2 linked regions of the Aromatoleum aromaticum EbN1 genome follow. The protein of the gene in region 1 interacts with the protein of each later gene in a pairwise test. Links are inferred from orthologs where the notes say so. Each region holds a gene or a part of one and is shown on either strand. Other genes may lie near its edges. The genes, in order: tsaE and rlmB.

Region 1 (3,279 bases):
GTAAAGTGCCGGATCGTCGCGACCGACTTGACGCCGTACGGAACGCGCGCGGTGTCGCCGAAGTAGACGATATGCTCGAGCGGCAGCCGTTCCATCAGCGCGCGCACGACCGTGAGCCCGCCGATGCCGGAATCGAAAACGCCTATTGGTCGCGAAGAATTCACGAAGAAGCCCGGAACGGTTGGAAGCGCGCGATTCTAGCCGCAATCCGTGGGCGACAGACGGTGGGCTGCCTGGCAGGCCTTCGGCGAAATCCGCTTCAGGCCGCATCGTGCCGCTTCAGCGCCCAGGCGACATGCTCGCGCACCAGCTCCGACGGGTCGTCGGCCCGCGCGCGCAGCGCGGCGACGATGGCCGGCGAGGTGGGGGCATTGCCGAGCGCCACGGCGAGATTGCGCAACCAGCGCTCGAAGCCGATGCGGTAGATCGCGCTGCCCGCCATGCGCGTCGAAAAATCCGCCTCGGTCCAAGCGAAGAGTTCCACCAGGCTCGCGCGGTCGAGTCCGTGGCGCGGCGCGAAGTCGGGCTCCGCGGTGAGCTGCGCGAAGCGGTTCCACGGACACACCAGCTGGCAGTCGTCGCAGCCGTAGATGCGATTGCCGATCAGCGGTCTCAGGTCCTCCGGGATCGCTTCTTTCAGCTCGATCGTGAGATACGAGATGCAGCGTCGGGCGTCGACCCGGTACGGCTCCACGATCGCCCCGGTCGGACACGCGTCGAGGCAGGCACGACAGGAGCCGCAATGGGGTTTGGTCGGCACGTCGACCGGCAGCGGCAAGTCGGTGAAGATCTCGCCGAGGAAAAAGAACGAACCGGCCGAGCGGTCGAGCGTGAGCGTGTGCTTGCCGCGCCACCCCAGCCCGGCGCGCGTCGCGAGTTCGACCTCCAGCACCGGCGCGGAGTCCACGAACACGCGGTAACCGTGCGGCGCCTCGGTGGCGATGCGTTCGGCGAGTTTCTGCAGGCGGTTGCGCATCAGCTTGTGGTAGTCGCGACCGAGCGCGTAGCGGGACACGTAGGCCTGTGCGGGCTCATCGAGCGTCGCTTGAGCGGCAGCGGCCTGCGGCCAGTAATTCATCCGTACACTGATGACGCGCAGCGTGCCCGGAACCAGTTCGGCGGGGCGCGCCCGCTTCATGCCGTGGCGCGCCATATAATCCATCTCGCCGTGAAAACCGCTGGCGAGCCACGCCTCCAGGCCAAGCTCGGCGCCGGCAAGATCGATGTCCGCGATACCGACGGCGGCGAAACCCAGTTCCCTGGCCCATATATTCAGCTGCTCCGCGACGGTCGCGAGCGATTCGTGCGGCGCGGCGTGCCCGGAGGCACCCTGATGATTCGGATTCTTCACCCGGCAGATGATAGCGGCTGCGGATTCATCGCGCAGCTCGATGACGAAACCGACACCGAAGCTGCCGGCGCAGCGCTCGCGCCGGCGCTGCACCCCGGGTTGGTGATTTACCTGCGCGGCGACCTCGGCGCCGGGAAAACGACGCTGGTCCGCGGCGTGCTGCACGCACTCGGTCACGGCGGAAAAGTAAAAAGCCCGACCTACACCTTGATTGAACCTTATGTTCTTTCTAGATTAAACTTATATCACTTTGATTTTTATCGCTTCGCAGTGCCGGAAGAATATCTGGAAGCAGGTCTCGACGAGTACTTCGGCGACACTGGCGTGTGCCTCGTGGAATGGCCCGACAAGGCCAGCCCGTATCTCGCGCCACCGGACGTTGAAATGCGCCTCGTCGTCGCCGGAACGGGTCGGCGCCTCGAGGTCTCTGGGCTGACGGAGGCAGGACGGACATGTACAAGAAAACTGAACTCGGAATTGAACCGGCCTGCTCCGTGACGCCTGCCACGCCGAAATTCTGCCGGCGCGACCTTCTGAAGTTCGCCGGCGGCGCCCTTGTGCTGCTGGTGAGTCCGGTCGCCGCTGCCGCGAGCCTCGTGGCAGTGCGTGTCTGGCCCGCCGACGATTACACACGCATCACCCTCGAAGGCAGCCGCCAACTGAAGTTCAGCCACCTTCTCGTCAAGGATCCCGACCGCCTCGTGGTCGATCTCGAAGATGTCGAACTCGACAGCGTGCTGCAGACCTTGCCATCCAAGGTGCTCGAGTCCGATCCGTACATCCGGCTGATTCGCGCCGGGCAGAATCGCCCCGGCGTGGTGCGGCTGGTCGTCGAACTGAAGAACGAGATCGCTCCGCAGATATTCACGCTCGAGCCGGTCGGCGATTACCGCCACCGCCTGGTGCTCGATCTGTATCCCACCGTGCCGGTCGACCCGCTGCTGGCGCTGATCGAAAAATCCTCGCCGCTCGATGCCGCCGCCGGCGATACCGCAGCTGCGGGAAGCGACGACGCGCCGGTGCAGCAGGCGGCCGTGCAGGACAGGGCAAAGCGTCAGAAACGTCCACCCGCGAACCGGCTGCTCACGGTCGCGCTCGACCCCGGCCACGGCGGCGAGGACCCCGGCGCAGTCGGGCGGCGCGGCAGCTTCGAGAAAAACGTCACGCTGTCGATCGCACGCCGGCTGAAGCGGAAGATCGACGCCGAGACGAACATGCGCGCGGTGCTGACGCGCGACGGCGACTATTTCGTGCCGCTGCGCCAGCGGGTGACGCGGGCACGACAGGTACAATCGGACCTCTTCGTGTCGATCCACGCCGACGCTTTCGTCCGCCCCGAAGCACGCGGCAGCTCGGTGTTCGTGCTGTCGGAAAGGGGCGCCTCGAGTTCGGCCGCGCGCTGGCTCGCGCAAAAGGAAAACGACGCCGACCTGATCGGTGGCGTGAATCTCGCGAAACAGGAAGGTCATCTCGCGCGAACGCTGCTCGACTTGTCGCAGACGGCGACGATCAACGACAGCCTGAAGCTCGGCAAGGCAGTGCTGAACGAGCTCGGCGACATCAACACGCTGCACAAGGCGCACGTCGAACAGGCTGGATTCGCGGTGCTGAAAGCGCCGGACATCCCGTCGATCCTTGTCGAGACCGCGTTCATCAGCAACCCGGAGGAAGAGCGACGCCTGAACGACGACGCCTATCAGGACAAAATGGCTGAAGCGATCATGCGGGGCCTGCGCCGCTACTTCAAGGACAACCCGCCGCTCGGGCCGACCCGGGTCGCGCAGCTGGACTGACCGGCGGGAACCGCCAGAGCGCTCGCGTTGCCGTTATAATTACCGCTTTTTCGGGCGGTCATGCAGGTTTTTCGCGGGATTCCGGAGCGCGCCGCGCAGTCCTCGGTTCTCACCATCGGCAATTTCGACGGGGTG
Region 2 (3,304 bases), 1.9 Mb from region 1 along the record:
GGAACTGCGCGCGGCGCTGCGTGCGATCCGCGGCGGCATCGACGCCTACAAGGCCGCTTTCGACGCGAACCGGATCGAGCGCGAGGCCGGCGCTTCGGGCTATCCGCCCGACCTCGCCGCGCTCGTCAAGGGCGTGCCCGACGTCACCGATCCGAACAGCCGGAAAATCTATTTTCTGCGGCGCATTCCGCGCGATCCGTTCTTCACCGACCCGAGCGTGCCCGCCGAACGCACCTGGGGCCTTCGCAGTTATGCGAGCCCGCCCGAGACGCCGGCCGAAGGCGAGGACGTCTTCGACATTCATTCGCTGTCACGACGAGTCGGGCTGAACGGTGTTCCGTACCGCGAATGGTAGAGATATCCGGACCGGACATGACTGAGCGTCGCTCCCCGAACGTTTCCCGCGGCCCGTCCCGGCCAGCCGGTTTCACGCTCATCGAACTGTTGGTGGTGATGGCGATCATCGCGACCCTGCTGTCGATTGCGGCTCCGCGCTATTTCGACCATCTGGACCGGGTGCGCGAAGCGACGCTGCGCCAGTCTCTCGCGGTCGTTCGCGACGCTATCGACAAGTACCGCGCCGATACCGGGATCTATCCGCAGAATCTGGACGACCTGGTGAGCCGGCGCTACCTGCGCGCGGTGCCAAAGGACCCGATCACCGAATCCGACGCGACGTGGAAGCTCCTGGCGCCACCCGATGGCGACGGCGAAAACGAAGGTGTCTGGGATATTCGCAGCGGCGCCGCGGGACAGGCGTCCGATGGCGGAAATTATGCGGACTGGTAGGCGCGAGCGCGGCTACACCTATCTCCTGGTGCTGTTTGCCGCCGCTGCGCTGGGATTGTTCGCAGCCGAAGTCGGAGTCGTGTGGCAGAAAGTGGTGGCGCGCGAACGCGAGGCCGAACTCCTCTTCATCGGCAGCGAGATCGCCCGCGCGATCGGCCGCTACCATGCCGACTCGCCGGGTGCTCCGGCGTGGCCGACGAGCCTCGAGGAACTTGTCGAAGATCGACGCTTCCCGACCGTCAGACGCCATCTGCGGCGCATCTACCGCGACCCGCTGACCGCACGCCCGGACTGGGGACTGGTGCGGGAAGGCCAGGCGATCGTCGGCATTCACAGCCGGGCGACCGGCGAACCGATCCGCAAGGCCGATCTGCCACCCGAGCTGGGCCCCGCCGCGGCCAGTGCGGCGCGCTACGACGAATGGATCTTTCGGCCGGCTGAACCGATCAGCGCGAGCGATGCGCTGCCGGCGGCGGAGAGCCTGTGACGAGAGCTCCGACGGCCGCGGCGGCGCCTCGGCCGTAGCGCACACGGGCAATTGCGGAAGCACCTTGCTGCAATGCGACGCGGGCAAGCTGCGTGAAACGGGAATCCCGTTCGTCCGGCTGTCCCGCGGTCTCGCGCCTGGCGGGCTCAGCTGCCACGCTGGCGCCGCGCCTCGAACAGGCAGATGCCGCTGGCGACCGAGACGTTCAGGCTCTCGACGGTGCCGAGCATCGGGATGCGCGCGAGTTCATCGCAGGTCTCGCGCGTGAGCCTGCGCAGGCCGTCGCCTTCGGCGCCGAGAACCCACGCGACCGGCCCTTTCTGGTCGACTTCGTACACCGATTTCTCCGCCTCGCCGGCCGCGCCGACGACCCAGATGCCCGCTTCCTGCATTTCGCGCAGCGCGCGGGCGAGATTCGTCACGGTGACGTATGGCACGCTGTCCGCCGCGCCGCTGGCGACCTTGATTGCGGTCGCATTGAGGCCGACTGCGCGGTCCTTCGGCGCCACCACCGCGTGCGCGCCCACCGCGTCCGCGACGCGCAGGCAGGCGCCGAGGTTGTGCGGGTCCTGCACGCCGTCGAGCACCAGGATCAGCGCGTTTTCCTCGAGCACTTCGAGGACGTCGGCAAGCTTCAGCTCGCGGCTCTTCGCATCGACGCGCGCGACGACTCCCTGGTGGCGGCGCGTGCCGACCATGCCATCGAGACGCTCCGCCTCCGCCTGGATCAGGCGCACGTTCTGCGACTCGGCGAGCCGCACGACGTCTTTCGCGCGCGCATCGGTGCGCTGTGCGGACAGGTAAAGCTCGAACACCGACTCCGGGTCGCGTCTGAGCTTGCCGAGTACGGCATGGAAACCGTAGATCAGTCGCGATTCCACCCGGCCTTCACGGGCGGCAGGCGCCTCGGGAGCATCACCCCCGTCGGGTTCCCCGCGAGTTCGGACCGGGCTGCGGCTGTCTGCGCCGAAGCCGGCGCCTCGCTGATGCGCCGGGCGCCGGCCAGCTGCAGTCGTGTGGATCGGGCGTTGCTTGCTTGAGGGCTTGTCAGCCACGGGCGGTGCCTTTCTTTTTGCCTGTTGCGGGTTTATCGGTAGCCGGTTCGCCGGCCGGCCTTGCCTTGCGAGGCTTCCTGGCGACCCCCTCTTGCGGCGCGGCCGCCTGCTGGTCAGGCGTGACCGTTACGGGAGGCTGGAACAGCGCGGCGACCTGCTTGCGTCCGCGTCCTGCCCGCGGGGCAGCCGGCGCATCGACGAGCGCGGTCGCGACCTCGGCGACTTCCGCTGCTTCGCCTGCGTGACCGAACTCGACCTTCTCGGTCCGCTTGCGCTCCTTGGCGGTCTTGCCGACCCGTTCGGTCGGCCGCTGCGGCCCTTCGATCAGGCGGAAATCGATCTTGGTCGTCTCCAGATCGACCCGCACCAGTTGCACGCGTACGCGGTCGGAAAGCCGGTAACGCGCCCCGGTGCGCTCGCCGGCCAGTTCGTGGCGCGTTTCGTCATAGTGGAAATAGTCGCTGCCCAGATCCGAGATATGCACCAGCCCCTCGATGAAAATGTCGTCGAGGGCGACGAAGAGGCCGAAGGGTACCACCGCCGACACGCTGCCGGAAAACTCCTCGCCGACCTTGTCCTGCATGTAATAGCACTTCAGCCAGGAGACGACGTCGCGCGTCGCCTCGTCGGCGCGCCGCTCGGTCGCCGAGCAGTGCATGCCGATCTGGTCCCAGTCGCCGGCCTCGTACGTCCGGTTCTCGAGCGCGGCCTTGATCGAGCGATGCACGAGCAGGTCCGGGTAGCGCCGGATCGGCGACGTGAAGTGCGTGTAGGCCTCGTACGCGAGGCCGAAGTGGCCGACGTTGTCCGGGCTATACACCGCCTGGCGCAGCGAGCGCAGCATCACCGTCTGCAGCAGCTGCGCGTCCGGGCGCTCCTTGACTTTCTCGAGCAGCTTGCCGTAATCCCCCGCCTTCGGCTCGTCGCCGCCGCCCAGGCCAAGCCCGAATTCGGTGAGGAAGTTGCGCAGCTT

Evidence for each region.
Region 2: the proteins of tsaE (region 1) and rlmB interact in binary tests that used the Escherichia coli proteins (3 or more experiments, as listed by UniProt). The link is inferred for Aromatoleum aromaticum EbN1 from one-to-one orthologs.

Annotation. Positions count from the first base shown.
Region 1 is NC_006513.1:2,639,717-2,642,995, reverse strand. Bases 125-3,091 are described here. They hold tsaE (tRNA (adenosine(37)-N6)-threonylcarbamoyltransferase complex ATPase subunit type 1 TsaE), read left to right. Parts: upstream 125-1,333; coding sequence 1,334-1,849; downstream 1,850-3,091. Other genes in these bases: EBN1_RS12545 (N-acetylmuramoyl-L-alanine amidase), read left to right, coding at 1,804-3,091; queG (tRNA epoxyqueuosine(34) reductase QueG), read right to left, coding at 260-1,351; murI (glutamate racemase), read right to left, coding at 125-164. Outside these bases: more of murI, read right to left, coding at 1-124; more of EBN1_RS12545, read left to right, coding at 3,092-3,144; EBN1_RS12540 (bifunctional riboflavin kinase/FAD synthetase), read left to right, coding at 3,205-3,279. UniProt on the Escherichia coli protein: Required for the formation of a threonylcarbamoyl group on adenosine at position 37 (t(6)A37) in tRNAs that read codons beginning with adenine.
Region 2 is NC_006513.1:730,258-733,561, forward strand. Bases 291-3,282 are described here. They hold rlmB (23S rRNA (guanosine(2251)-2'-O)-methyltransferase RlmB), read right to left. Parts: upstream 2,158-3,282; coding sequence 1,423-2,157; downstream 291-1,422. Other genes in these bases: EBN1_RS03410 (type II secretion system protein), read left to right, coding at 291-355; EBN1_RS03415 (type II secretion system protein), read left to right, coding at 373-789; EBN1_RS03420 (general secretion pathway protein), read left to right, coding at 776-1,276; rnr (ribonuclease R), read right to left, coding at 2,324-3,282. In the rest of the region: more of EBN1_RS03410, read left to right, coding at 1-290; more of rnr, read right to left, coding at 3,283-3,304. UniProt on the Escherichia coli protein: Specifically methylates the ribose of guanosine 2251 in 23S rRNA.